Regions from separate parts of the Eubacterium sp. An3 genome, predicted to be linked through region 2. Evidence: a T-box and tRNA genes for the amino acid it is inferred to sense, from the RefSeq annotation. Region 2 holds a T-box; the other regions hold tRNA genes.
What was found. The T-box of region 2 lies ahead of thrS (threonine--tRNA ligase). A T-box ahead of a tRNA ligase gene usually reads a tRNA of that ligase, here a tRNA-Thr.
Positions count from the first base shown of each region.

Region 1: it has a tRNA-Thr gene. The T-box ahead of thrS (threonine--tRNA ligase) is inferred to sense a tRNA for this amino acid. The anticodon was not compared.
Region 3: it has a tRNA-Thr gene. The T-box ahead of thrS (threonine--tRNA ligase) is inferred to sense a tRNA for this amino acid. The anticodon was not compared.

Region 1 is NZ_NFIR01000019.1:52,831-62,824, reverse strand. It holds gene B5F87_RS14245 (TetM/TetW/TetO/TetS family tetracycline resistance ribosomal protection protein) at 1-1,258, shown strand, start outside; gene B5F87_RS14240 (ATP-binding cassette domain-containing protein) at 1,442-2,152, shown strand; gene B5F87_RS14235 (SufD family Fe-S cluster assembly protein) at 2,176-3,093, shown strand; gene B5F87_RS14230 (metal-sensing transcriptional repressor) at 3,129-3,401, shown strand; gene B5F87_RS14225 (hypothetical protein) at 3,420-3,626, shown strand; gene B5F87_RS14220 (precorrin-6B methylase) at 3,720-4,631, opposite strand; gene B5F87_RS14215 (Rrf2 family transcriptional regulator) at 4,770-5,210, shown strand; gene B5F87_RS14210 (putative ABC transporter permease) at 5,246-6,196, shown strand; gene B5F87_RS14205 (hypothetical protein) at 6,250-6,663, shown strand; gene B5F87_RS14200 (phosphatase PAP2 family protein) at 6,939-7,616, shown strand; gene B5F87_RS14195 (EutP/PduV family microcompartment system protein) at 7,685-8,215, shown strand; tRNA gene B5F87_RS14190 (tRNA-Thr) at 8,331-8,403, opposite strand; gene B5F87_RS14185 (transcriptional repressor) at 8,513-8,905, opposite strand; gene acpP (acyl carrier protein) at 9,071-9,304, shown strand; gene B5F87_RS14175 (rod shape-determining protein) at 9,566-9,994, shown strand, end outside.
Region 2 is NZ_NFIR01000004.1:180,965-190,958, forward strand. It holds gene B5F87_RS06335 (N-acetylmannosamine-6-phosphate 2-epimerase) at 1-20, opposite strand, end outside; gene B5F87_RS06340 (DeoR/GlpR family DNA-binding transcription regulator) at 118-867, shown strand; gene B5F87_RS06345 (Cof-type HAD-IIB family hydrolase) at 896-1,714, opposite strand; gene B5F87_RS06355 (type II CAAX endopeptidase family protein) at 1,929-2,921, opposite strand; gene B5F87_RS06360 (sensor histidine kinase) at 3,002-4,324, opposite strand; gene B5F87_RS06365 (LytTR family DNA-binding domain-containing protein) at 4,326-5,033, opposite strand; gene thrS (threonine--tRNA ligase) at 5,117-6,910, opposite strand; T-box leader at 7,087-7,310, opposite strand; gene B5F87_RS06375 (S8 family peptidase) at 7,467-9,203, opposite strand; gene B5F87_RS06380 (HPr family phosphocarrier protein) at 9,435-9,665, shown strand; gene B5F87_RS06385 (peptidylprolyl isomerase) at 9,925-9,994, opposite strand, start outside.
Region 3 is NZ_NFIR01000005.1:141,632-151,625, forward strand. It holds gene guaB (IMP dehydrogenase) at 1-873, opposite strand, end outside; gene gltA (NADPH-dependent glutamate synthase) at 1,188-2,585, opposite strand; gene B5F87_RS07300 (sulfide/dihydroorotate dehydrogenase-like FAD/NAD-binding protein) at 2,587-3,414, opposite strand; gene B5F87_RS07305 (glutamine--tRNA ligase/YqeY domain fusion protein) at 3,601-5,262, opposite strand; gene B5F87_RS07310 (cell wall hydrolase) at 5,443-6,105, opposite strand; tRNA gene B5F87_RS07315 (tRNA-Thr) at 6,447-6,519, opposite strand; gene B5F87_RS07320 (shikimate kinase) at 6,638-7,141, opposite strand; gene B5F87_RS07325 (hypothetical protein) at 7,362-8,114, shown strand; gene rlmB (23S rRNA (guanosine(2251)-2'-O)-methyltransferase RlmB) at 8,210-8,959, opposite strand; gene B5F87_RS07335 (ribonuclease III domain-containing protein) at 8,935-9,474, opposite strand; gene cysS (cysteine--tRNA ligase) at 9,459-9,994, opposite strand, start outside.

The DNA.
Region 1 (9,994 bases), on a different contig from region 2:
ACTGATGCAGGCGGAATCTGTTCTGCTGGAGCCTTGGTATGTGTTCCATCTTGAACTGCCGGCGGAGCAGGTGGGCCGGGCCATGGCGGATGTACAAAAACGATACGGAACCTTTGAGGCTCCCCTGATGGAAGGAGAGCGGGCGGTCCTTTCAGGACGGGCGCCGGTATCGGAAATGCTTGACTATCCGGCGGAAGTACAGTCCTATACCGGAGGCCGGGGCAGGCTTGCCCTGCGGCTGGAAGGATATTATCCCTGCCATAACCAGGAAGAGGTGCTGGCGGACATCGGCTATGACAGTGAGGGAGATGTGGACAACCCGTCCGGTTCTATCTTCTGTTCCCATGGAGCGGGATTTTTTGTCCCGTGGGACCAGGTGCCGGATTACATGCATATCAAGGAAAAAATACCGGATATCACTGATTCGGCGGATGGTGGGGAAGCGAATGCGTTTGTCCGGGGAAAAAACGAAAGTATGGAAGAAAAGAAAGATGCGAGAGACAGCGGAGTCACCTACGCTTCTTCTTATATAGAAGACAAAGAACTGGAAGCCATCTTTCTCCGGGAGTTTGGAAGTAAAAAACAGCAGGAGGACCGCTACCGGGGATACCGGAAAACATCTGGCCGGGCAGCGGGTACATCCGGAAGCCGAAGCTCATCGGGAAGCGGAACTTCCAAATACTCAGGCGCCGCCGGAACGCTGTCCGGCAGGAACGAGGAAAAGCAATACCTTCTGGTGGACGGCTACAATATCATATTCGCCTGGGATTTTCTGAAAGAGCTGGCGGAGGTGAATCTGGAGGCTGCCCGGGGCAAGCTGATGGATATCCTCTGTAATTACCAGGGATTTTCCGGCGTTACCCTCATTGTCGTTTTCGACGCCTACAAGGTGAAAGGGAATCCGGGAGAAATCTTCAAATATCATAATATCCATGTGGTGTACACGAAGGAGGCGGAAACCGCCGATCAGTATATTGAAAAGACGACCCATGAGCTGGGGCATAAGCATCAGGTGACAGTGGCGACTTCTGACTCGTTGGAGCAGGTGATCGTCATGGGACAGGGAGCGAGGAGATTATCAGCTTCTGATTTCCGGGAAGAGGTGGAGCAGGCGGAGCAGGAGATCCGGCGAATAAACAGGGAACGCCGGCAAAATGGTAAAAATTATCTTCTGGAAAATGCGGATGACGAGACGGCTGAACTTCTGGAAAATGTGCGGCTGGGAAAGGCGGATTGGAAAGACGCAGCAAAAAAATAACCTGAAATTGTGATGCAGAGGATGCCGGAAACGGATTATGCAGCAATGCTTCGAATCTTGACTTTTTCACTAGGGTATGATATACATAGAATTTGGATACGATGGATATTTTTATAAAATATTTCCCGGACCCGGCATCTTTTCATGAGGGGATAAGCAGGGTCCGGATACGAGGAGATAACTATGCTTGAACTAAAGAATATCAGCTATATTGTTGAGGATGATAAAGAGATTCTGGAAGATGTGAATCTTTCCATTGACGACAAATTTGTAGCAATCACCGGGCCCAACGGCAGCGGTAAATCAACCCTCGCAAAGCTTATTGCGGGGATTATTCATCCTACCGCCGGAAGAATCCTTCTGGACGGAGAGGATATCACAGATTTAAATATTACAGAGAGAGCCAAAAAAGGTATCAGCTACGCTTTTCAGCAGCCGGTACATTTTAAGGGACTGAAGGTTAAGGATCTGATTTCTGTGGCGTCCGGCAGAACCATGTCTGTGAAGGAGATCTGCGATGTGCTTTCAGAAGTGGGGCTGTGCGCCAGAGATTATGTAAACAGAGAATTAAACGGAAGCCTCTCCGGAGGAGAGCTCAAGCGGATCGAGATTGCCATGATCCGTGCCAGAGCCACGAAGCTTTCTGTTTTTGATGAGCCGGAGGCCGGCATTGATCTGTGGAGCTTTAACAGCCTGATTCATGTGTTTGAGGAGCTTCACGAGAAGACAGAGGGAACCATCCTGATCATTTCTCATCAGGAGAGGATTCTTGAGATTGCAGATAAGATTATTGTGATAAACGGCGGCCATGTGGAGAAGGTAGGACGCGGAGAAGACGTGATTCCGGGACTGCTTTACACTTCGTCAGCCTGCCAGAAACTGAGCCAGAAGTAAGGAGCGGGACAGATATGAGTGAGATGGATTTAATACAGAAAGAGCTGCTGGAGCAGGTGGCAGACCTTCACGGCGTGCCTGCCGGAGCTTATAATATCCGTGCAAACGGAGCGTCAGCAGCAAGAAATACAACAGCTAATATTGATATTATTACCAAAGAAGACAAGCAGGGTATCGATATTATCATCAAGCCGGGAACAAAGAACGAAAGCGTGCATATCCCGGTGGTTTTAAGCCAGAGCGGTCTCACAGAGGTTGTGTACAACGATTTTTATATCGGAGATGACAGTGATGTGACGATCGTGGCCGGCTGCGGTATCCACAACGGCGGCGGAAGCCTTACCAAACATGACGGCGTTCACACTTTCTATGTGGGTAAAAATGCAAAGATACGTTACGTGGAGAAACACTATGGCAGCGGCGAGGGAACCGGGGAGAAGGTGATGAACCCGGATACAGTCATTCATATGGATGAGAATTCATATTTTTACATGGATACTGTTCAGATCAAAGGCGTGGACAGCACAGACCGTGTGACAACGGCGGATCTGAAAGCGGGAGCGAAGCTTGAGGTATCGGAAAAACTGATGACTCACGGTGTGCAGACTGCAAAAACAGCTTTTGATGTTCAGCTGAACGGCGAGGGCAGCAGCGCCAACGTAATTTCACGTTCTGTTGCGCGGGATCGTTCTTTTCAGGATTTTCAGGCTAAAATCAGCGGCAATGCCGCCTGCGCCGGACACAGCGAGTGTGACGCGATCATCATGGATGACGCCCGCGTGAGCGCAACGCCGGAACTGGAAGCCAACAACATTGATGCAGAATTAATTCATGAAGCGGCCATCGGAAAAATTGCCGGTGAGCAGCTGATCAAGCTGATGACTCTGGGACTGACAGAGGCAGAAGCGGAAGAGATGATTATTTCCGGTTTCCTCAAATAATTTGAAATAAGGCAGAAGGATGGAAGGAGATACCAATGAGACAATGTATGGATGCAAAGAATCTTCACCAGCGCCTTAGCCGCATCAGGGGACAGATCAATGCCATTGATAAAATGGTGGATGAAGATGTTCCCTGTGAAGATATTCTGATTCAGGTAAACGCTGCGAAGTCCGCTCTTCATAAAGTGGGACAGATTATTCTGGAAGGACATCTGAATCACTGTGTGAGGGATGGAATCGAACATGGGGATGCGGATAAGACGATTGCAGATTTTGCCAGAGCGGTAGAATATTTTTCAAGATTATAGCCGGCGGGAGGGAAAGGTATGGGTTCTTTTGAACAGGAAATCAAACGATATGAGTCGAAGATGCGTTCCTGCGCGACCATGACAGAGCTTCTGGTAGCGATGTCTTCCTGGCAGAGTTTCGCAGACAGTCATGGTTTATCGGATGAGAACAGGAAGACAGTGGATAAAGCTTACATGGAAGCGGAAGCAAAGCTGATTACACAGGTGAAGCCTACTCTGTGGTAGTACCAGGGCTGTTGATGTGTCAGCATAAGAATACGATAAAAACTGCCATACAAAACCAGTGATTTTGTATGGCAGTTTTTAGGTGATAAGAGTTTATTCTGCTACTTCTCCGGAGATAATCCATGGAGCAGGCTTTGCCTCAAAGACATTTTTGCGGTTCAGCTTGGACATGGATATCTGAATTACTTCGCTGCGTGAAATATGATATTTTTCAAAAATGCGCAGGATAGAGGAGAGAATATCAAGTTCCAGCGTATAGACCACGAACTTCATCTGCGGGTTGATTTTCAGAAGATTCTGAACCTCCTCCTCAAAGCGTTCGGTGGCGACGATGAAAGACAGAGAAGGAACCGGAAGATTGCGCATGGAACGGCGGCTGGTGTCCTCCACGATGGTAACGTTGGTCAGACCGAATTTGTTAATGTTTTCTTCCATGGAATAGCGGTCATGTTTATTGTATTCCACGGCGATGATCTGTCCGTCGCTGGCGATCATGGCGGATTCCACAGCGATGCTCTCACCGCTGATGATACAGATGGTGTCCTGATCGTCCAGATGAAGCTTATTGACGATTATGGAACGGATCTCACTGGCCACGTAACGGACAGAGCCCTGAGAAAAATTATCGTTCTGCATGCCGATCCGGTAGGAACTTCTGGAGTTTGGATTGAAAATCAGCATAACGGACGGGCTGGTGATCTCCGTATCGATCATTTCTGAAAGCTTGCATATATTTACGCTGCCTTCCGGATTCAGCCCGGTTTTGAACCAGATGTCGCAGTCGCCGAGACCGTAATCCCAAAGATTAAAGAAAAAGTTCGGATCTCCGGCATCGGCAAAAACGAGAACTCTTTTGTGTGTCTCAATAGTAGGAATCAGGTTCTTCTGTTTTTTGCTGATATCAATTAATTTGATTTTTTCAATATCAAGACCGGCTTTTTTGGAAAAATATTCAAGCCAGGCGAGAATCTGTGTGTTGGTGAAGGAAGATTTGTTGTTAAGCATGGGAAGACCTCCTTTTGATATAATTATATTTATTTTAGTACAATATATGAGAAAAGGCAAGAAATGAATAGATTTCCTTGTAAAATTGCCACAAAAGTTGTAGAATTAAAAAGATAAAATAAGAAGGGAAGATGAAGGGTGAAGATATCGACAAAGGGACGGTATGCATTGCGGCTGATGCTGGACATTGCATTGCATGAAAAAGAGGGCAGACCGGTTCGCATTAAGGATATTGCCAGCCGGCAGGATTTGTCCTGCAAATATCTGGAGCAGATTATTTCCGCGCTGCATAAAGCGGGCTACGTCCGCAGTATTCGCGGTCCGCAGGGCGGATACCTTCTGACGAGGACGCCGTCTCAATATACGGCGGGGATGATTCTCCGGCTGACCGAGGGCAGTTTAGCTCCGGTATCCTGTCTGGAAGGAGAGGAAAACACCTGCAGCAGGCTTAATGAGTGCGCCACGGTGATTCTGTGGCAGAAACTCAACGACGCCATCAGCGGTGTGGTGGATACGGTAACTCTTCAGGATCTGATGGAATGGCATTGTGACAGGTGTGGAAACCATTATGTCATATAAAGTGTGTCAAAGATGAAAAGAAAGAGTTTAAAATAATGATCGGACAGTATTCTTTATACCAATGGCTGATATTTTTTTATATTTACAGTTTTTTTGGATGGATATTTGAATCATCTTATGTGTCTTTGCGAAAAAAGAAATGGGTGAACAGGGGATTTCTGATGGGCCCGTTTCTTCCAATATACGGAGGCGGCGCGGTAATGATGCTCTTTGTATCGGAGCCTTTCCGCTCCAATTTAATACTCACTTATTTCGCAGGAGCGGTGGGAGCCACTCTGCTTGAGCTGGTTACCGGTATCGTTATGGAAAGTATTTTCAAGATAAAATACTGGGATTATTCCTCAAAAAAATACAACTATAAAGGGTATATCTGCCTGTCGTCCACCATTGTGTGGGGATTTTTTACTGTGTTGATGAATGAAGGGATTCACCCGTGGATCACTGCTTTTCTGAAGACGGTGCCGGTTCTGCCTCTTCATATTGTTTTTGGTATTGTTTCCGTGCTTTTTATCGTTGACCTGGCGGTGTCTGTGAAGGAAGCGCTGGATCTTCGGGACATGCTGGAGAAAATGGAGAGTCTGCGCGAGGAAATGCTGCGGCTGCGGCGGAGAGCGGATGTTGTTATTGCCTGTCTGGATGACAGCTGGCGGGAATTTGTGGAAAAGAATCCTGCCGCAGACCGGTTTGGAGAGATTTACAAAGGTCTTGAACTTCGTTATAATAAGATCAGGCAGAGCGTCATGGAGAAGGGGATACTCACAGATGACCAGAGAAATGAGCTGGGTGAGCTGAAAGAGCGTTTTAACGTGCTGATCGAACAGCTGGAGAAGCTTCGAAAAGGAAAAACGCACACAAGGCTCAGGAAACGTCTGAGAATACGAATCCTCGGCAATCCGACCATGACTTCCGCGCGCTACCCGGTCTCTCTGGAGTCTCTTAAAGAGCGATTCCGGGAATCCAGAAAAGAAGAATCCCGGAAAGACTAAGGGCGGCAATACATTTTCACACATATTTTTATGAAAGAAAGGACTATACTATAATGAATTTGAACTTAAAAGGCATTCGGATTACAAGATGTGAGTTCCACAATGAGATGGGACCAAATACAAAATTGAATCTTCAGGTAAATGTTAATAATCAGATTAAGCTTCCGAAAGATATGTCGGCGGAATCGGTGGGAACAGTCATCACAAAGGTGATGGTGGGATCTCCTCTGCATCCTCTGTATCTTTATCTGGAACAGGTCAGCAGTTATGCCGATACCGACGAAGTAAAGGGGGAGACTCCGGATATGGAAAGTATGATGAGCCTCTACAAAACCATCTGTGTACCGATGGCTATGAAGGAGCTGGAAGAGACCATTAAAAAGATTTGTGCGGTTTATCATATTCCGGAGATTAAGATTCAGAAAAATGACAATACAGAGAAAGGACGGCACGGTTATTTGAACTGATCGGATATTCTTTGGAAACGGCATTTCAGTCTGCGGGCATTCTGCTGCACCGCCGGCAGGTATTTCATCGGATACGGTCATACTTACAGAAATATTACAATAGCGAGAAGTTATTAAGATAGTATGAAGTTGCCGAAAAAGAATTGACGAACGATGAAAGATGCGGTACTGTTTATCATAAATGATTGATCAACAAATGACGTGCGTCATGCCTTTTGTGTCAGGCGGCGCGCGGATGCACTAGTTAGAATATCAGAACCCGAAAGGTGATTTTTATGAGAGACAAATTAAATCAGTATAAACATGTTTTGTTGTTGTTATATTTTCCTTTTTATCTGGCTGCTTTCCGCTATCTTGAGAATATAAGACCGGATCGTTTACACATTATCAGTTCACCCCTGGACCAGTACATTCCGTTCATACCGGTGTTTATCCTGCCGTATCTGTTCTGGTTTCTTTACATTGCGGGACCGGGTCTTTATTTTCTGTTCTGTGAGAAAGAAGTATTCTGTCGGCTGATGTATTTTGGAATGATAGGAATGACTGTCTTTCTGGTGGTGTCCTGGGTATATCCGAACGGTCTTGCCATCCGGCCGGACAGTTTTGCTGATAACAATGTCTTCACGCAGCTGACGAGATTTGTTTACAGTGTGGATACCGCGACAAATGTACTTCCAAGTATCCATGTTTTTAATTCTGTGGGCATTTATCTGGCGGTGAAAGACAGCGAGCGCCTGAGTCAGAAAAAAGGAATACGGTATGCGTCGCTGATCATGACAACCTTGATTATTTTGTCCACCATGTTTGTGAAACAGCATTCCGTGGTGGATGTCGTTGCCGGACTGACATTGTCCTACGTTTCCTATGAACTGGTTTATGGCGGCCGGGCCGTACAGATATGGAACAGCATGAACATGGTGAAATACCGTAAAAAAGAAGAATTGAAGTCCTGACAGCGTGACGGGCAGATGACCGCCATAGCAGAGGAATATATAAACTGCCTGGAAGGGAAGAGGACAGCATGAGAAAAATTATGTTTGTAGGACGGAGTGAGTCAGGGAAAACTACGCTTACTCAGGCGATGAAGGGAAAAAAGATCATTTATCATAAGACACAGTATGTGAATCATTATGACGTTATCATTGATACGCCGGGAGAGTATGCGGAGACGAGGCGTCTCGGCGGTTCTCTGGCTGTATATGGAGCGGAATCTGACGTGATCGGACTGCTCATAAGCGCTACGGAACCTTTTTCTCTTTATCCGCCCAACTGCACTTCTCAGAGCAATCGGGAGGTTGTGGGTATTGTGACGAAATGCGACCACTGGGCGGGAGACCCGGAGCAGGCGGCGGAATGGCTTCGTCTGGCGGGCTGCAAAAAGATTTTCTATACCAGCTCTTTTACCGGTGAAGGTATTGCCGATATCATCTCGTATCTCAAGGAAGAGCATGAGACTCTGCCATGGGAGACGGTAAAAGCACAGTATGATAAGCTGGAATACGGAAGTAATGCTTCGGATGAAGACATGAACATCAACGGCGTGGTGGTGTAATTCATATGTAATCATATAAAAAGCGGATGCAGGAGCAGCGCCCGATGGCTGTCTCATGCATCCGCTTTTTTGATAGGCGCATTCGGATAAAATCCGGTTAAGCGCAAAAAAAATAAGCTCCCTGCCGGACTTGAACCGGCGACCTACGCATTACGAATGCGTCGCTCTACCAACTGAGCCAAGGAAGCTTGTCTGAACTGACTTGTCTATTCTACAATATTTCAGCATAAAAATCAATAATAAATTTATTTCTGCGATTGTTTTTTTGCTTTTGTCTGTCCTGATGCGGCAATCTGCTCAGATCTTTCCCGTACATTTTTTGCATATGCCGTGAAAAACAACGCTGCACTCCGTAATCTCTCCGTCAAAGTTCTTGTTCAACTGTTGATATAGGGAAGAATCCGGATAATAGGGAAGATCGAGGAGGCATCCGCAGGAATCACAGATAAAATGAGAATGCGGCGTAGACAGACCGTCAAAACGGTCGGTACGATCCTCGCAGGATATTTTTTTAATTTTGCCAAGCTTGGTGAGAAGAGAAAGATTGCGGTATACCGTTCCCAGGCTGATGTTGGGAAAGCTCTCTCGCACCTCCATGTAGATAGAGTCAGCTGTAGGATGATCATGATGGGAGAGAACGCATTGTAAAATCGCTTCTCTCTGCCGGCTTTTCTTCATAGGAGCAGTCATTGATGAATCATCTCCCTCCGTAATTAATATTGATAATCGTTACTGTTCTCATTATATATGAGGAGTAATAAATTTGTCAAGAATCAGGTTGACAAAGAAAAGTATGGATAGTATACTTTGAGCATCGAAAGAAATGTGATTTTAGGAAAAAGGAGATATTTTCTTATGTTAGAGAAGATGAAGGAAATTATTGCAGAGCAGCTTGGCGTAGAAGAGGATGAGATTTCTCTTGAGACTTCCTTTAAGGAAGACCTGGGAGCAGATTCCCTTGACTTATTTGAGTTAACCATGGCTTTGGAAGAGGAGTATGACATCGAGATTCCTGCTGAAGAACTGGGCGAGATTGAAACCGTGAACGATGTCGTTGAATATCTCAAATCCAAAGGTGTGGAAGAATAAGAGTCTGCATGCGATAAGAGACACGAACAGGTATTGAAAGATAACACATCTTTCAATACCTATTTTTGTGTGGCGCTGTTTTCTTACATAATAAATACAAAACAGTCATTTTTATGAAGTTTGAAAAAAGTATTGGAAATTCGATTCATTTCGTTTATAATAGCTATAAGTGTGCAAATTAATGAGCAGAAATGCAGTCAGACAGGGCCCGTACGGACTCTGCTTCAGATAGACAGGATAAAGATAGAAAGGAGATTCCCAATGGCTACGGATATTGGAATTGATTTAGGTACAGCGAGTATTTTAGTATATGTAAAAGGTAAAGGCGTTGTGTTAAAAGAGCCTTCTGTTGTTGCTTTTGATGTGGATACGAGAAAGATCAAGGCAATAGGCGAGGAAGCAAGACTGATGATAGGAAGAACGCCGGGAAATATTGTGGCGGTTCGTCCATTAAGACAGGGTGTCATCAGTGATTATTCCGTTACGGAGAAGATGCTGAAATACTTTGTTCATAAAGCAGTGGGCAAGAGTCTTTTCGGAAGAAAACCAAGAATTTCTGTCTGTGTGCCAAGCGGCGTTACTGAGGTGGAAAAGAAGGCCGTGGAAGATGCTACTTACGCAGCGGGAGCAAGAGATGTTAAGATTATTGAGGAGCCTGTGGCAGCGGCTATCGGAGCGGGAATCGATATT
Region 2 (9,994 bases):
CTCGTGTCTGTTGTTTTCATAAGGTTCTCCTTCCGTAGATAAAAAATAAAATAAATATCTCTTTTCCTTTTTGATTCGATATGCTATACTTCTGTTAGAAAGAAAGAGGTGTTTCAAATGACAGAACGACAGTCCAAACTCATAAAACTGGTAAATATTTATCATAAGATCGAAGTCAGCCGCCTGGCTGAGCTGCTTGACGTATCTCAGGTCACCATCCGCAAGGACCTCGACCATCTGGAAGAGGAAGGACTGCTGGCCCGCGAACATGGTTACGCCCTCATTAAAAATGCCAATGATATCAACACCCGCCTGACCATCAACTACGATACGAAACTGAAGATTGCCACCAAAGCGGCAGAAATGGTTTCAAACGGAGAGACTGTCATGCTGGAATCCGGTTCCACCTGCGCGCTGCTGGCAGAGCAGCTGGCGAAGCTGAAAAAGGATATTACCATTGTTACCAATTCCGCTTTTATCGCCATCAGGATCCGGGAACTGCCAATCCGCAAAGTTATCCTCCTGGGCGGTGAATATCAGAAAGAATATCAGGGAATGGTAGGACCGCTCGTGCGCAAATGCGCCAAAGAGTTTTTTGTTGATAAGTTTTTCGTCGGTACGGACGGATTCATTCCAAACGCCGGCTTTACCTGCGACGACCTTATGCGGGTGGAAACCATGAAATATATGGCAAATTCCGCCAACCGGACCATCATTCTTGCCGATTCCAGCAAGTTTTCCCAGAAGGGCGTTGTCATTCAGTCCACCTTTTCCGATATAGACACCCTCTGCACCGACTCCGGCATCTCCCCGGAGATCACCGATATCCTGACACGGAATAACATTCATGTTGAGATAGCAGAATAATGTTCTGTCATTTTATCTGAATTATGAATTACTGCATCTGCGGCGGTTCCACGGAAGACGGAATCTGCCGCAGTATTTTCATTACGCCGTCCTCATCGTTAGACGCCGTGACATGCTTTGCGATTCCCTTCAGTTTCGGGTGAGCATTCTCCATGGCATAACTCTCTCCACAGCTTAAAAGCAGATCATAATCGTTCAGATAATCGCCAAAGGCCATGGACTCTTCTCTGCTCACACCAAGGCTCTGCTGAATCGCTTCCATGGCGGAACCTTTGCTGACAGACTTGTTGGCCACATCAATCCAGCTGTCGCCGGAAAGCACCGGCGCAATGGTCTCCGGAATACCCGACAGGCTGTCATACACTTCTTCGGCCCTGTACTCTTCTATAAAAATCGCAATCTTCGCGATGATATCTTTTCCGATGCAGTTCTCCAGATTCTCCACAAACTCCAGACTATGATAATACATATGTCCGTTGGACTCCACCAGCTCAGACGCGTGCTTCATATAAGCAGCCCGTGCGCCGCAGAGAATCAGATGCAGCCCCGGCATCGCACCAAAGTACTCAATACACCAGCGTATGTCCTCATCGGACATGGCGTTGCTGTAGATCATCTCTCCCTGCTTAAACACAAAGCTCCCGTTATCAGCCACATACATCAGGCACTCGCTCAGAGACGGAAACATATCGCTGAGCGTCGCATACTGTCTGCCGCTGGCCAGCACAGTCTGAATCTCCGGGTGTGCCAGCACCCAACTCTCAAAATCCTCCGGCGCATTCTTCTCGCTGTCCAGAAGAGTTCCGTCCATATCCACTGCCACCAGCTTTACATTTTTATTTATCATTTCTGTTCTCCTCTTTTATCTTTTCTGTTATGCTTTTCATCTTTTTTACAAAAATCCCTCCATGCACCGCATCGAAACCGGGATCCGGAAAATATTTTCCATACAAAGAAGAAGCGGGCAAAAACCCGCTTCCCATTATATAAATATTTGTGGCTGATGGCAACAAAATATTAATCTTCCCTTCAGAAAACTTTCTTTTGCTTTCCCGGCGCACTCAGGAGATTTTCTCCATACCGCCCATCATGTTCAGCACTTCCATGCAGATGAACAACAGCATCCATACCGCCGTAAAAGCGTACACATAGTATTTCCGCTGTGTATTATTTCTTTTGAAATATGACACTATCTCTTTTCTGTGACGGAACGCCACTACGCATCCCGCTGCGGCTAAACCGCCTACTACAATAATATATACCAGATTCTGACCGCCTACAGGCAATCTCTCGATCAGTTTGGTCAATACATCTCCAAACAGCAGATTGTTCAGCACATGAAGAAGGATGGAGAAATAGATGGAATATTCCATCGCTGCATAACCGAACACCAGCCCCACCATAAATGCAAAGATACTCTGCAGCGGATTTCCATGCATCAGCCCGAATACTGCCGCTGATACAAGAATGGCAAATGTTTTTCCATATTTCTGGAGACTTTTCATGAGAAAGCCTCTATAGATGATTTCTTCAATGACCGGACCGAAAATACCGGCATATAAGAACATGGAAAGCGTTTTGCTGGTTCCTGTGGCAGCTTCAATGGAACTCATAAAGCTGTATCCCAGCTGATTGGCCGCCGCCTCGGCTCCCGCTGCTATCGCGGAAAACAAAATCTGGGCCAGCATCATAAGGCAGATGCATCCGGCAAACATTCCTGCCGATGGTCTTTTTCCCAGCGCCAGCATCGGCTCAAGCAGGCTGTCTTTCCGATAATACACCAGAAGGAATGCTGTTCCTATGAGTACCGCCACAATACTGGAGCTGCCATTACTGATCAGTTTACCCAACAGAGCGTCAATAGCAGCATTTTGCTCCGGACCTCCCGGATGCTCCAGCATTACGCCCACTGTTTTTATAACCATATCCGCTACCACAACTAACAAAATAATGATGTTATAAAATAAAATGCCGCGCATCACATGGTTGATATGTTTTTTTACGCTTCTTTTTTCTGATATATTATTTATATTTGTACTATTGATATCTTTCATATACTACCTCCAACTTTTATTTCTGTCTGCAGTATATGACAGTTTCCCTGCTCACAGGTAAAAAATGTTGTGAACGCAGCCTATTTTGTTGTAAACAACACCGCTTCCAGACAGTAAACGCCTTCTTTGATTTCTCTTCTAATATGCCCCATGTATTTTTCCGCCGTTCTTTCCATATTCATAACTCCAAAACCATGCCAGCCGCCATCGGCTTTTCCGGTAGTCCCCGTCGGCTGTATAACCACTTTGCTTTCCACCGGATTTTCAAACTGAAACAGCCACATATTCCCCTGCCCGCTCATCTTTATCTGAATCCATTTTTCCGGCAGCTGCGCTCCTTCCAGATATTCCAGAGCATTATCCAGAGCGTTGGAAAAAATCGTGCAGATATCAAGCATATCGATACCGCAGTCCTGCGGCAGTCTTCCTTCCACCTCTACTACTGTTCCCTGCTCCTTTGCTCTTCTGTTTTTCTCATTTACAATCGCATCGGCAATATCATTGCCGCACTGAATTCCCACTTCGCTGCGCGCCACCTCTTCGCCCAGCTGCGCCAGGTAAGCACGAATTTCAGCATTTTTTTCTTCTTCAGCCAGCACAGAGAGTACCGCATAATGGTTTTTCATATCATGGCGAATCCGTCTCACTTCCTGCTGCGCCTGCCGGTACGCCTTAAAATGCTCAAGCTCCGTCTTCAGATATCTTTCTCTGAGCTCAGACTCCCTCTGATAGTATTCTTTCCTGCTGCCCTGCATGACGAAAGCGATCATCACCACCGCCAAAAGGGCGATGCTGATGCTTCCTGTCATCAAAAACAAAATGCGCCAGCCGCTGTCAATCTCATATCCCTGTACATTTTCCATGATACCGATCATGATCACCGCCATGACAAAGATAAAAATCCCTCCCAGATTCAGCAGCCAGCGTTCGCCGCGGCTCAGACTGCGGTATCCCTGCTCACCTTTTATCCGTCTGCGGAATCGTCCGCCTTTTCTCCAGAATACCAGTAAAACCAGACAGAACACCGCGTCCATGGCATATGTAAATCCCTCACTGCTTTTTGCTCCGGTAAACACGACATAGAACGCTGTGCTGGCTGCCACCATCATAAACAGATATCCGGATATAGGCAAAAACAGAAACATTCCCCGAATCCGCTTTTTCTTCCGTGTCAACAATACATACAGACAGAAAAACACTACGGGGCACAGGAAATCCGCCCACTCCGGCCTGTCCGGAATCAGCTTCAGCCCGAGAATTACCGCCAGATAGCTTCCGGAAAACAGATATAAGCTCCGCTTCCCGGAAAACCCCGGTTCCATATAAATGTAATGATAAAACAAAATCATGCAGAGCAGCATGATGCTCTCGCTAAGTATGTCATAAATATCCATCGCAACCATGTCATTTCTCCCGCAGATACCGTGTCATTTTTTCCCGGAACAACTCCCTGCGGCGGCCGCTGACCGGCAGCTGTCCGCCGTCCTCCATTATCAGTTTTTTCCCGTCAAAAGAGCGGATATGTGACAGATTCACAATATAACTCCGGTGAATCTGAAAAAACAAATCTTCCGGCAAAGAAGTATACAGTTCTTTCAGTTTGCCCCGCATGAGAAATGTCTGTTCTGTCGTCACGATATTCAGATATACATTTTCACTCTTCACATAAAAAATATCCCGACAATCCACATAGATTTCCCGTTCTCCGGTCACAACCCTCAGTTTATGCTGTTCCTGTTTCCCTGCAGTCCGCTCCACCGCCCGGAGAGCCTCCACAAGTTTCTCCTGCCGGAGAGGCTTCGCCAGGAAACGAAATGCCTGTACCTCATACCCTTCCATGGCCAGTTCTGTATGACTGGTCAGCAGGAGAACCGGAATTCCGGGATACTTTTTCCGCAGCTGACGGGCCGTTTCCAGTCCGTCCATCCCCTGCATCTCAATGTCCAGAAATACACAGAAAATACCTTCCGGCTCTCTGTCCGCCATTTTCAGCAGCTCCTCGCCGGAGGAGACAGAAAGAATCAGTACGTCAAGGCTGCTGTAATAATCTTTCAGGCGCTGCTTCAAGTCATCACGAATGTGCATTTCATCATCACAGATAATGATTTTCATTTCCTCTCCTCCTGTTTTTCTCCTCTGCCGCTGCTATGCAGCCCTGGCAAATGTATCTTCCAGGCCCGGCGGGTATCCGCTTACTATTCCGCCGGGTGAGACGCCGGGTGAGAAAGCCCTTCTGCTTCCAACGCTGCGCAAAACTCATCCAGACTCATCATACCCAGATCTTGTTTGTCGTTTTCGGCGTCACGTTTTCTGACGGAAACCATTCCCTGCTCTTCTTCTTTACCGCCGACGATGAGCATGTAAGGAACCTTCGCCAGCCTTGCTTCCCGGATCTTGTATCCCAGCTTCTCATTGCGCCCGTCCAGTTCCACACGGATATTTTTCGCCTTCAGGGCTCTCTGCACCTCTCTGGCGTAATCCGCATGTTTATCGGATACCGGAAGAAGCTTAACCTGCACCGGAGACAGCCACAGCGGGAATTTACCGGCGTAATGTTCGATAAGGATTCCGATGAACCGCTCGATGGAACCGAAGACCACCCGGTGAATCATGATTGGGCGGTACTTCTGTCCGTCTGCCCCGATGTATTCCGCCTCAAACCGCTGCGGCAGCTGAAAGTCGAGCTGAATGGTTCCGCACTGCCATGTCCGTCCGATGGAATCTTTCAGATGGAAATCCAGCTTTGGTCCATAGAAGGCGCCGTCCCCCTCGTTGACCACATAGTCCATGCCCATATTTTCAATGGCCCGGCGCAGGGCGTCCGTTGCCATCTCCCAGTCCTTGTCGCTTCCCATACTGTCTTCCGGTCTTGTAGACAATTCTACATGATATTCAAAACCAAATCCAGTATAAACTTCGTCAATAAGCCGCACCACATTCTGGATTTCAGATAGCATCTGATCCGGCGTCATGAAAATATGCGCGTCATCCTGAGTAAAACATCTGGCCCGCATAAGTCCGTGGAGCTGTCCGGATTTCTCATGGCGATGCACTGTGCCCAGCTCGCCCAGACGCAGCGGCAGTTCCCGGTAAGAGTGCGGCTCCATCTTGTAGACAAGCATGCCTCCCGGGCAGTTCATCGGCTTCACCGCAAAGTCCACATCATCGATCTGCGTGGTGTACATATTTTCCCGGTAGTGTTCCCAGTGACCGGAAGTCTCCCAGAGACTCCTCTCCAGAATCATAGGCGTGGAGATTTCCTGATAGCCTTCCCGCTCATGGATATTTCTCCAGTAATCAATGAGCAGATTTTTGAGGATCATTCCTTTCGGCAGGAAGAACGGAAATCCCGGCCCCTTATCGGAAAAGAAGAACAGTCCCTGCTCTTTTCCCAGCTTCCGGTGATCTCTGCGCTTCGCTTCCTCCAGCATAAACAGGTACTCATCCAGCATGGACGCCTTCGGGAAAGAAATCCCGTAAATGCGGGTCAGCATCTTATTATGCTCATCGCCCCGCCAGTATGCACCCGCCAGAGACAGCAGCCGGAACGCCTTTACATTTCCTGTGTTTGTAATGTGCGGGCCGCTGCAGAACTCCTCGTACTCTCCCTGCTGATAAAATGTGATGGTCTCCCCGTCCGGCAGCTCCCGGATCATTTCCTCTTTGTAATCCTCCTGCTGCCGCGCCATATAGGCAAGAGCGTCCTCCTTACTCACCTCCCGCACGGAAAGCGAAAGATTCTCCTTCACAATGCGGCGCATCTCCTCTTCCACCGCCTTCAAATGCTCCTCCGCAAACGGGAAAGAAAACTCAAAATCATAATAAAATCCATTTTCAATGGCCGGCCCAATGGCGCACTTCGTATCCGGATACAGCCGTTTTACCGCCTGCGCCATGATGTGGGAGCTGGTGTGCCAGAACGCCTTCTTCACTTCTTCCTGCTCAAATTTGCCATCCATTACTTTTCCATCTCTCAGTAATACTTTCATTTTCTGCATCTCCTTTTGATATTTATTTTTTTCGATACAACAGAACTGATTTTCAATTTTGCCGAAATCCTCTGCGGAACGTTTTTCCGCCCGGAGAGCTTTTATATTATAGGAATTCCAGCGGAATTTCCCATAATATAAAAAAACACCCTCGCAAGACATATGTTCATATATCTTCCAAGGGTGCGTATCGCACGGTTCCACCTTCACTTTTCACTTCAGATTCCATCAAATCCTAACCTTTAACGCAGGTGTACGTCGGCGCTTACCAATGGCAATTCATCTTCGGCGCCGCGGCTGGGGAATGGTTTTCGTAAACGTTTCACATAAACGGCTTCCACCAAACGCCGTTCTCTCTGGATGCTTCCCGCAAACTACTTTTTTCCGTCATCGCTTTTTCTGTTGTTCTTTTGCCGTGATAATAGCACCGGAGGATGGGATTTGTCAATATGGAAATTGGATTTGCGAAGTTCCGGTTATGCCACGCAGGCTGTTGTTATGTCCAAGTGATGAAAAACAGATACTTTTACACCATACAGATAACGCTTTTCGCTACCTACCGCCTCATGGACAAAAAGGCGTCGTAAATATTCACCATCCCGTAGCCCCACTCCCGGTTCGGGTAGTCATAAGCGCCGGGACGGTCTGCTCCCTGGATGAGATAAAACCGCATATTCTGTCCGTTTAGAGACAAATCATTGCCCTGCACGATGGCCCACTCCTGCATGAGAGCGCCGATGCCTGCCCCGAAGGCAGCGGCAACGCTGCTCCCGCTGCGGCTGATCTCCCGGCGGCCGTCGCCGGAAGCGGCCGCCGGGGACGGTATATGCACATCTACTCCCGGAGCTGCCAGGTCGGGTTTCACCCGGCCGTCGCGGGTGTATCCCTGGCTGGCGCGGACATACAGGCTCTGCGATGCGGCGTCATAAGGCACATAGGTAATGCCGTAAATGGCGTCCCCCGGCGAGGTCAGTGTGTCCGTGGCCTCCGGACTCACGAAAAATGTATCTTCTTTCAGGAAGTTGGTGATGGGCATCCACAGGTTAAAGGTGCGGTTTCCCTGCCCTTCGGCATAAACCCGCAGCCGCCAGAGACCGGCGGCGGGACTCCGGAAGTTCATGCGGATCACCTGTTCGCCGCCCACTGTCTCTCCCACAAAGGAGCGGATCTGGAGTACGGTGTTTTCCGGAAAGAAACGGATGCTCCGGAATTCATTTAATTTGAGTTGAATCCGCTCCACAGTTTCTCCGCCCGGAGAGATCAGACCCACGGAAAACGTCACCGGCGCATCGCCCCACAGCTCCATGATGAACCCGTTCTCTCCTTCCGCCACGTTAAACTCCACCGTCTCATATTCCTCCCCTGCCGGTACATTTCCCCGAAAATGGTGCCCGCTGATACCTTCGTTTCCAGAGGCGATGTGGAAAGAAACGCCCGGCAGCAGAGAGTTCTGGGAGATATACCGTTCCAGACTGCCGTTCCCGCTGTGGCCGCCCAGATTAGTACCAATACCGATACAGATAGATACCGGCCGCTGCAGCGCCGTCGAGATACCCAGCACATACCGGATGGCGAGTATCACATCATCTTCCTGACACGCCCACACATCGTCCCGCACAGAATAAAAATCCAGAAGATATTTTTTCGGCCGTTTCAGTTTCACAACCACCAGCTCACTATCCGGAGCCGCTCCGGAGAAATCCGCTTCCTCATCTTCCCGGCCGGCTGCTATGCCCGCCAGAAATGTACCATGTCCGTTTTCGTCCCGCGGAAGCTCTCTTGGATTGTCGGTCAGCGCCCCATCGATTGCCTCCCGGCTCCATTCTCTTCCAAAAGAGTAGCCTTCCGGCCGCTGTCCTTCCTGATCTCCCTGATCCCAGTAAGCGGCAACTTTCGTGCTGCCGTCTTCATAGCGAAACATCCCGCTGGTCAGATCAATTCCCGTATCGATAATACCCACAAGCGTCCCGATTCCCCGCAGCCCAAGCTGAGGCGAACGCCGGACACGAATGACACCTGTCTCCTCCAGTTCCCTGGAAGTCATCAGTCCATACAGCCGAGGTACCTTATTATAATTGATATCCGGCCGCTCTCCGGTAAAAGCTCCCGGCTGATATATGTATACGATTGCCTGATTATTGCCTGCCGGCTCCAGACAGAGAGACGGATAATTTTCCAGAAAGGTTGCACCGTCCAGAAGATAGTCAATCAGATAATTCTGATAGCTTTCATCTATGGCCGCATCATTAAAGCAATGCATTTTGCCCGTCTGCTGATATTGCATATTTCCCATATATTCGTCCTCAACTCTCGTCAATTTTCCTATTTATATTATGCCCCGCAAAAAAAATTATGTTATTTTTTCCATCTTGATTTTTTTCTTCGAAGTGATAACATAAAATCGTTCCTTAAAGAACAACCGATGTGAGCAGTGCCAACTGCATTGCCATGACATTTAAAAACATTCCGTTAGAAAACACATAGAACAGATTTTGAGGATTGCAGCACACGGAGGGAAGAAACAATGACTACAGCTACCGTCAACATTGATTCTTTGGACAAAATTCAGGCTTTCGTTAAAATCATCAATGAGTACAACGGCCGTTTCGACTTGGTATCTGGCTGTTCCAGAGTAAATGCCAAGTCTGTTATGGGCATTTTCAGTCTGGATATATCACGTCCTTTGCACCTGAATATTTATAATGACGAGAACGCCGATTATGTCACAAATGCTATATCCGCATTTATTATCTGAATTTCATACAATAACAAGATCGCAGGCCCCGACAGCATCTCATTCTTCCATTAATCACCCGCTGCCCCACCGCCGGATCTTCATATAAATCCAAAACAGGACAGGAAAATCATTCCCTGCCCCGTTTTTTATATTATAGGAAATTCCGCTGGAATTCCTATAATATAAAAGCCCTCCGGGCGGGATGCGCACTCGCGATCAGACGCCGACATCTATCTGGCAAATGGCTGCCGTTTACCGCCGGCCACGGATACATTTCTTAGCGGTCAAGTTTCTCCGGTTCCGGATATTCCTCTCCAAATGTATCTACTGTGACAGTCTTCATCACC
Region 3 (9,994 bases), on a different contig from region 2:
ACCACAGTCGATCAGCGCCTTTGTAGCCTCGCCTGTGGCAACGTTACCGGCGATGACCTGAAGGTCCGGATATTTCTCTTTGACAAGGGCAAATGTCTTCAGCACATTTGCAGAATGTCCATGAGCGGTATCAATGACGATCACGTCCACCTGTGCGTTCACCAGCTCATCCACACGATCCAGGATATCCGGTGTGCATCCTACAGCAGCACCGCAGAGAAGACGTCCGTTCTCATCTTTTGCGGAAAGAGGATAACGAATCTGTTTCTCGATATCCTTAATAGTGATCAGGCCCTTTAAATTAAAATTCTCATCAACGATAGGAAGTTTTTCTTTTCTTGCCTTGCCGAGGATCTGTTTTGCCTCTTCCAGGGTGATACCCTCTCTGGCAGTGACAAGCCCGTCTGCCTCTGATGTCATGGACTCTTTAATCTTTTTGTCAAAGTTCGTCTCAAACTTCAGATCACGGTTTGTGATGATTCCCACCAGTCTGCCGTTCTCTGTGATAGGAACGCCGGAAATGTGGAACTTGGACATCAGCTCTTCCGCCTGGCGGAGAGTATGGTCCGGAGAAAGATAAAACGGATCAGTGATAACACCGTACTCGGAACGCTTTACTTTATCCACTTCATCGGTCTGCTGCTCAATACTCATGTTCTTATGGATGATGCCGATGCCTCCCTGACGGGCCATGGCAATCGCCATCCGGTGCTCGGTTACCGTATCCATGCTGGCACTCATTAACGGAACATTCAGCTGGATCTTGTTGGTAAGCTTGGTATGAAGCTCTACCTCATTCGGAATGACCTCAGAGTATCCCGGCACTAATAATACGTCATCAAATGTGATTCCCTCTCCGATAATTTTTCCCATATCTAACTTCCTTCCTGTCAATGTTGATTCATTAGTTTCTCTCAGGCCGCCCTTCTTTCTCTATCAGAAAAAGCATGACTGCCTTGTGATATTAGTAAGTTATGTTATCACAGAAATTCAGATTTTGTCAACAAGTCAATCGTACGTTTTTTTATCTGAAATCTCAGAAATTATTAGTGAAATTCACAGTATATTAGAAATTCCAAAGGAATTTCCTGCGGGAATAAAAAAGGATGTCGTCCGCACCGCAGATACGGAAAACATCCTTTCATAATTCGATTATATTTCAGAGACAGCTTCCTGCCGGTCTCTATTTATTTGGCGGACAGCTTCTCATCAATAGCTGCTGCCGCGCGTTTGCCCGCACCCATGGCAAGGATAACGGTGGCTGCTCCTGTCACAGTGTCTCCGCCGGCATAGACATTCTCTTTGGAGGATTCCATGGTCTCCTCGTTGACGATGATGCCGCCCCATTTCTGGCAGTCAAGACCTGGTGTTGTCTGACGGATCAGAGGGTTCGGACTCTGGCCGATGGCGATGATGACGGTCTCCACGTCCATGACGTAGTTGGAGCCTTCGATCGGTTCCGGACGTCTTCTTCCGGATGCGTCCGGCTCGCCCAGCTGCTGTTTTACTACTTCCATGCCTTTTACCCAGCCGTTTTCATCGCCGAGAATAGCTGCCGGATTATTCAGGAAACGGAAGATGATTCCCTCTTCTTTGGCGTGATGAAGCTCTTCGAGACGGGCAGGCGCCTCCTCTTCGCTTCTTCTGTATACAATATATACTTCTTCTGCTCCAAGACGTTTGGCTGTTCTGGCAGCGTCCATGGCAACATTGCCGGCGCCCACAACTGCTACTCTTCTGCCAACCTTCACAGGAGTCGGAGCTTCAGGGAACTTGTATCCTTTCATCAGATTGACACGGGTCAGGAACTCGTTGGCGGAGTATACGCCAAGAAGGTTCTCACCCGGAATATTCAGGAAACGAGGAAGTCCCGCGCCGCTTCCGACGAACACTGCCTCATAACCGTCTTCCATCAGCTCGTCGATGGTGATGGAACGGCCAACGATCACGTTGGTGTCGATCTTAACACCCAGATCTTCCACACTCTTGATCTCTTTAGCTACCAGATCCTTTGGCAGACGGAACTCAGGAATGCCGTAGCTCAACACGCCGCCGGCCTTATGTAAAGCTTCAAAAATAGTTACGTCGTAGCCTTTCTTGATCAGCTCGCCCGCACAAGTGAGACCGGCAGGGCCGGAACCTACGACAGCTACTTTATGACCGTTTTTCTCAATGTCCGCTTCCACCGGTTTTGCGTGAGCCATATGATAGTCAGCTACAAAACGTTCCATACGTCCGATACCCACCGGCTCGCCTTTGATACCGCGGACACACTTTCCTTCACACTGGTTCTCCTGTGGACATACTCGTCCGCAGATAGCCGGCAGAGCATTCTCACTGGTAATGACCTCATAAGCGCCCTCGAAATCGCCGGCTGCCACCTTCTCAATGAATTCCGGAATCGGCACGTTGACCGGGCATCCGCCCACGCACGGTTTATTCTTACAGTTTAAGCAGCGGGTCGCCTCTTCCATGGCCATCTCTGCCGTATAGCCAAGAGCCACCTCGCTGAAGTTTTTATTTCTTACATTCGGGTCCTGTTCCGGCATCGGAACCTTAGTCAGACTCATATTCTTTTTTGCCATTTTATTTTGCTCCCCTTCCAATTTTGCACTGATGTTCTTCCTCTTTGAAGATGCCCTGTCTCTTCATGCACTCATCAAAGTCAACCTTGAATCCGTCAAAGTCAGGACCATCCACACAGGCAAACTTCGTCTCTCCGCCAACCGTAACACGGCATCCGCCGCACATTCCTGTACCGTCGATCATGATCGGGTTCAGGGAAACCATGGTATGAAGATTCAATGGACGGGTTACATTTACAACATTCTTCATCATGATCAGCGGACCGATGGCGATACACTCATCATATACCTCTCCTTTGTCGAGAAGGTCCTGAAGAACCGTCGTAACAAATCCTTTGGTGCCAAGACTTCCATCGTCTGTGGCAATGTATACATTCTCGCAGAACTCTCTGAACTGGTCGGCAAGCAGAACGTACTCGGCGCTCTTTCCGCCGATGATCACGTCAACCTTTGTACCCATAGCCGCCAGCTTGCGAAGCTGCGGATAAAGCGGCGCTGCACCGACACCGCCGGCCACGCCGATCACCTTGTTCTCCTTCTTTTCGAGAACAGCAGGAACCCCAAGCGGTCCCACGAAATCCTGCACGTAATCGCCTTCCTGCTTCTTGCTCAAAAGCTCTGTGCTGTAGCCGACTACCTGATAAATAATCGTAACCGTCTCTTTTTCACGGTCATAGTCGGCAATGGTGAGAGGCACCCTCTCTCCATCCTCATCCACACGAATAATGATGAACTGTCCCGGTTCGCATTTTCTTGCGACGAAAGGAGCATGAATCTCCATCAGTTCCACCGCATTATTCAATGTCTGTTTTTTTACAATTTTGTACATGCGTCTTTCCACCTCACTTAAAATATCACACACAATGATGAGAAAAATCATCATTGTGTGCGCTGTCAATATTATCCCATGAATAAGCAAAAAAAACAAGTATATTCAACAAAAAAGCTGAGAAAATCACCAAAAAACATGAGATATTCTCTATTATTTTTTACTAAATCGATAGAAACGGCATACTTATTTCTTTGGTTTGTAGGAGCTCTTCAGTGATACAATCCGGTTAAATACCAGATGATCCTCACTGCTGTCCCTGGAATCACAGCAGAAATAGCCGTTACGCACAAACTGATAGCTGTCGTAGGCCTTGCTGTCTTTCAGCGCTGCCTCCAGCTTACAGTGAGGCAGTACCGTCAGAGAATTCGGATTGAGATTCAGACTTCCGTCCTCATTATAGACACCCTTCTCCTCATCAACGATGTTCTCGTAGAGACGAACTTCCGCGTCCACACACTCGGATGCGCATACCCAGTGAATGGTTCCTTTTACCTTGCGGCCTGTAAATCCGCTGCCGCTCTTTGTCTCCGGATCATAGGTACAGTAAACTTCCGTTACCTTTCCTTCCGCATCGGTCTTGTAATCGGTACAGGTGACAAAATATGCATTCATGAGACGTACCTCATTGCCCGGATAGAGACGGAAATATTTCTTCGGAGGATCAATCATGAAATCCTCTCTCTCTATATACAGTTCTCTGCCGAAAGCTACCTTCCGGATGCCCAGTTCCTCATTTTCTTTATTATTCTCCACATCCAGATACTCAATCTGGTCTTCCGGATAATTAGTAATGATCACCTTCACCGGATCGAGCACAGCCATCATACGGGACTTCTTAAGCTTTAAGTCGTCACGGATACAGAACTCCAGCATGGCGTAATCCACAGAACTCTGCGCTTTGGAAATGCCGGCCAGCTCGATGAAGTTCCGGATGGATTCCGGCGTGAATCCCCTTCTCCGGAGCGCCGCGATAGATACAAGCCGCGGATCATCCCAGCCGTCCACAATGCCGTCCTCCACCAGCTTCTTGATATAACGCTTTCCGGTGATCACGTTGGTCAGATACATTTTCGCAAACTCAATCTGTCTCGGCGGCTGCTCAAATCCCACCTCCTGTACGACCCAGTCGTAAAGCGGACGATGATCCTCGAACTCCAGGGTACAGATGGAGTGGGTCACACCCTCGATGGCGTCCTCGATCGGATGGGCAAAATCGTACATCGGATAAATGCACCACTTATCTCCGGTGTTGTGATGGTGCATGTGGGCAACGCGGTAAATGACAGGGTCGCGCATGTTCATGTTGCCGCTGGCCATGTCGATCTTGGCGCGGAGCACTTTCTCGCCATCCTTGAACTCTCCGTTTTTCATCCTCTCAAACAGATCAAGATTCTCTTCCACGGAACGGTTCCGGTACGGACTCTCCTTGCCAGGCTCTTTTAATGTTCCTCTATATTCACGGATCTCCTCCGCCGACAAATCACACACATAGGCTTTTCCTTTTTTGATAAGGGTTACCGCCGCATCGTACATCTGATCAAAATAATCCGAAGCAAAATACAGGCGATCCTCAAAATCCGCGCCAAGCCACTGCACGTCCTCCTTGATTGATTCCACAAATTCCACTTTTTCTTTCGTTGGATTCGTATCATCAAATCTTAAATTAAACTTTCCGTGATATTCCTGCGCCAGCCCGTAATTTAACAGAATCGCCTTTGCATGGCCGATATGAAGATATCCGTTAGGCTCCGGAGGGAAACGAGTCATCACATGATCGTATATGCCCTCTTCCAAATCCTTATCAATTGCCAGTTCAATAAAATTTTTCGATACATTTCCTTCCATTGTCATCCTCCTGGTAAACGAATGTGCAGGCTCCCGGCCTGCTAACTGCGTTCTATCATATCATAATTACAAAATCGGCACAAGAAAAAATCAGCCGCATCTATATAAAGTAAAAAAATGACGGCATACTCATACGCTCGCCGTCATTTTTTTCATGTCATTTTTCTATTTTTATTCATCCTACTGCATCTCATATCTGTCTTCTGTCAGATAAAAATAAGTGTTGTCGCCAATCTGCCCGTATGTCTCGTAACCACTCAGACTATCATAATCAGAAGATCGAAAATACAAGATATAAGAAGGAATATTTCTCTTTCCTTTATATAAAGCATCATCCACAGCAGCAATACACTCCTCGGACGGCTCCCGGTCCAGATAAGGATAAGTTCCCGTTTCCTTATCATAATAAGCAGTAAACTGAGAATCTTCTGTCACCACATCCATCAGATCATCAGAATATTTATCAGAACGGGTTCTGTTCATCATACAACTTATCACTGCCAGGGAACCTTCATAACCGGTGTCACACTCCATAGAAACCACTTTATAAAGTATATTTTTCTCTTCTTCCGTCAGTGTCTTTGTATACATTTTAAGATTCTCCATGGTCTCGCTGCCGCTGGTCCTTCCCGCGCTTCCTTTGTTTTCCGTATCCTTCTTCACAACCCCTTTTACCGTCTCCGTTCCCATCAGGGAAAACGCGATATTTTTTTTCGTTCCTTCCTCCATAGAAAACGGGAATAACGTCTGCGCGTTCAATGACTGGAAACATACCAGACAGCCGATGGCAGCAATGATCGCATATGTTCTCATTTGATATCTGTGTTTCTTCTTCAAATTCATGCACCTCTCCCTTTTATTTTATAACTGATTAATAAAACTGGTTTGGGGTTAATAAAGTATATGCATTTTTGTAATAGTTTATTAATAACTATTTGCATTTTTTTGTAAAAAAGGTTCACAAAAAAATTTACTGGCGGATATTCAAAAGTATTTCCCATCCATCCAGATTTATACACAGATTCAAATTTTTATTATTTTCAAAGCAGAAATGGTTTCCGAAAAATAGATTCGTGAGAACATATAAACTGATAAAAAAAGATTCGTACAAATAAATGTACTGATAAGACCAGACTGAAAAAAGAAAAAACCGGAATACTGAAAAGTATTCCGGTTCTTAGAAGAGCTGCCTAGCGGATTTGAACCGCCGACCTCCGCCTTACCAAGGCGACGCTCTACCAACTGAGCCAAGGCAGCACTGAGAATCATCTCAACAAAAAGGATTCTACCATGACTTGACATTCTTGTCAACAACATTTTTTTAAAAAATTCAAAAATTCAAAAAATTAATACAATTTATTTTTCGGATACTTTCTCACCGCTTCTCTTTCAGCGCTTCCAGTACCAGAGCCAGAGTTCCCTCAATATCTCTTCCATCCTCTACAACGACAATATCCGCATATTTTTCATAGAGGACGCTTCTCTCTTCGTAAATATCCCTGAGGGTTTGTCCATCTTTCAGTACAACGCCGCGGCCCTTCAGATCTCCCAGACGTTTGGCAAGAGCGTCATAAGAACATTTTAAATATACAACGATTCCCGTATTTTTGAAATTATCCATGGCTTCTCTTCCATACACCGCGCTTCCTCCGGTGGCAATGACGGAACGTTCTGCCCGAATAGATGCATTCACCCGATTCTCTACAGCAAGGAATCCTTCCACGCCTTTTTCAGCAATGATATCTTTGAGCAGCTTCTGTTCCTGCTGCTGAATCAGCAAATCCGAATCCACAAACTGATATCCCAGTTCCTTGGCAAGAATAACGCCGATCGTACTCTTTCCCACTCCCGGCATTCCTGTTAATATAATATTTCTCATATCTGCTCCTTCTTCAATAATTATTCCGCGCAGCGCATCAAAACCAAACAACCGTCTCTGATTGTGCGCAAACGCAATTATTATATCATGACATTTCATCAAGAACAAGAAAAGCAGTGCCTGTAAATGCATATTTTTTCCCCTAAAAGACCATATAAAGTGGTTGTTTTCAATCAGAAAATAGGATATGATATAAAATAGTGAGAAAGGAAAAAGTACTATGTTTGAAATGTTTTTAACAATAATGGCTGCGCTTATTGCCGCCATTTATGGGATATCTCAATCTGTTTTTATGAACGGCCCGCACAGAAATTATTATCGTCTTGGTCTGCTTGCCGTCATCATAATCATCTATGTTCTTTATAAGATTCATCATACGGCCAGACGCCGGCATCTGGAACGTCTGCATGTGGAGCCGGAAGGGTATGTATATTATGAAAAATATACTTCTCTGCTCTACCGCGCCGGTTACCTGATCAGTTATTTCATCCAGAACATACTTTTTGATTACATATATATGTGGCGTAATTTTAATTTCTGCAAAGGTCTGGACGTATATGACGGAGGAGTCGGCGATTATTATATCAAGTTCCGTCACACCTGGTATCGTTATCTTAAGCTGACAAGATACCGTCACAAGGTCTCCCTGAAGAAACTGCAGGGTTATGCCGCCGATGTAAAGAACCGCATGATCGAAGAGGCGCTGCCTACTGAGGAAGAAAAAGAAATGTACCAGGCTTTTTCCGAGGCAGCCAAAAAATATTTCGATGAACACCATACTTTGAACAAAAAAGTGCTCAAGAGCTTTCCATCGTACAACAGCATCGACTGGTATTACCGGAAGAATATACTGAGAAACTATAAAGCCATCATCTGTGTCAGAAAGTATCAGCCGATGATTATGGAAATGGTAAGACAAAAAGATGCATGGTCCCAGAAAGATATCAATGAATTTCGCAAAAAGGAATTTTAATGAGATGATTTAACAGGGGCGGCATGTTCATTTAAAGAAGGATGAACATGCCGCCCCGTATTTTTTACCTAAAATTTGCAAGTACCGCCGCCTTATCACTTAGACGCTTCCAGCCGCTGCCTTACAATCTCAAATGCCAGCACCCCTGCAGCTACGGAGGCATTGAGAGAATCAATATCCCCTTTCATAGGAATTGACGCAATATAGTCACATTTTTCCCGGACGAGGCGGCTCACGCCATTTCCCTCGTTGCCAATAACAAGTCCTATAGGACCAGTCAGATTCTGGCGATACATCAGTTCGCCGTCCATATCGCCACAGACAAACCACATACCCCGTTCCTTCAGCTCATCGATGGTCCGCGCCATATTAGTCACCCGGACCACCGGCGTATAATTGACCGCTCCGGCAGAAACTTTCGCTACTGTTCCGGTCAATCCCACAGCCCGTCTTTTCGGGATGATCACACCGTGAGCTCCCGCAAGATTTGCCGTCCGGATAATGGCTCCCAGGTTGTGGGGATCCTCAATCTCGTCACAGAGGATAAAAAACGGATCCTCGTCCTTCGCCTGCGCCGCCGCAAACAAATCTTCCATTTCTGCGTAATCGCAGGCCGCCGTAATGGCAACCACACCCTGATGCTTTCCATGCTCGGAAAGGGAATCCAGCTTCTCCTTGGAAACGTATTTCACCAGAGTGGACTGCTTTCTGCTCTCCCTGAGTATGGACTTCACCGGGCCGTCCTGACAGCCGTCCAGGACAAACAATTTATCCACGGTCTTTCCGGCGCGAAACGCCTCCAGCACCGCATTTCTTCCTATTATAGTGTTCTCTTCGTAAGACATGTTTCCTCCTCTATATGCGCCGCCGGCTCTTCGGAAAGCCCGATGGCCACAAGTTCCATGATTCTCTCCATCTGTCCCGTCAGATACAGATAACCAATGAGAGTCTCAAATCCCGTGGCAATTCTGTAATCGTGAAGACTCTGATTCTTGGCGCAGCTGGCCGGCTTGGCATTTTTGCCGCGCCGGAACATCACCTTTTCCTCATCATTCAAATACGGTTTGATGCGCTCCATCATCTGCGTCTGCGCCCCTGCGTTGACATATTCAATAACCTGTCTGTGATATTTGTTGGGTTTTGTATTGCCCCTTGTGGTAATCATCGTACGGATAATCAGGTCATAGACCGAATCCCCGATATACGCAAAGGAAAGCGCAGAATAGGTCCGCACCTTCTGCGCATCCAGCGGAAAGGAATCTGCAATCATCCGCAGGCTGTCTTCCATCCCCGCCGTAGTTTCCTTTTTCAGACTTTTTTCTTTTTCAAAGTTTTCTTCCATTCTCAGGCTCTCTTCCATTTCACACCAGCTCTTGTATCTTCCAGGATAATGCCTTTGTCCGCCAGCATATCACGGATTTCATCAGCTCTTGCAAAGTTCTTCGCCTTTCTGGCCGCCTGCCGTTCTTCAATGAGCGCTTCAATATCCGCATCGAGCATTTCTTCTTTCTTATCTGTGATGATTCCGAGGATATCGCAGAGTTTTACGATGGTGTCAAGAAGATACTGCACGTACTCCGCAGAACCGTCGGCCGCAGTCACATTTGCCAGCTTCACCAGTTCAAAGATCGCCGCAATGGCGTCCGCCGTGTTAAAGTCATCTTCCATGGACGCCTCAAACTTAGCTACCAAAGCCTTTGCCTCTTCCATATTCTTCTGATCTGCCTCTGTGAGAACTCCATTTGCTCCGCCAGACTGTTTGGCAGCCAGCACATCTCTCAGGTTATCCACAGCGGTGAGAATACGCTCCAGTCCGTGTTTTGCCGCTTCTACCAGAGTATCGCTGAAGTTCAGCGGACTTCTGTAGTGAGCGCTCAGCA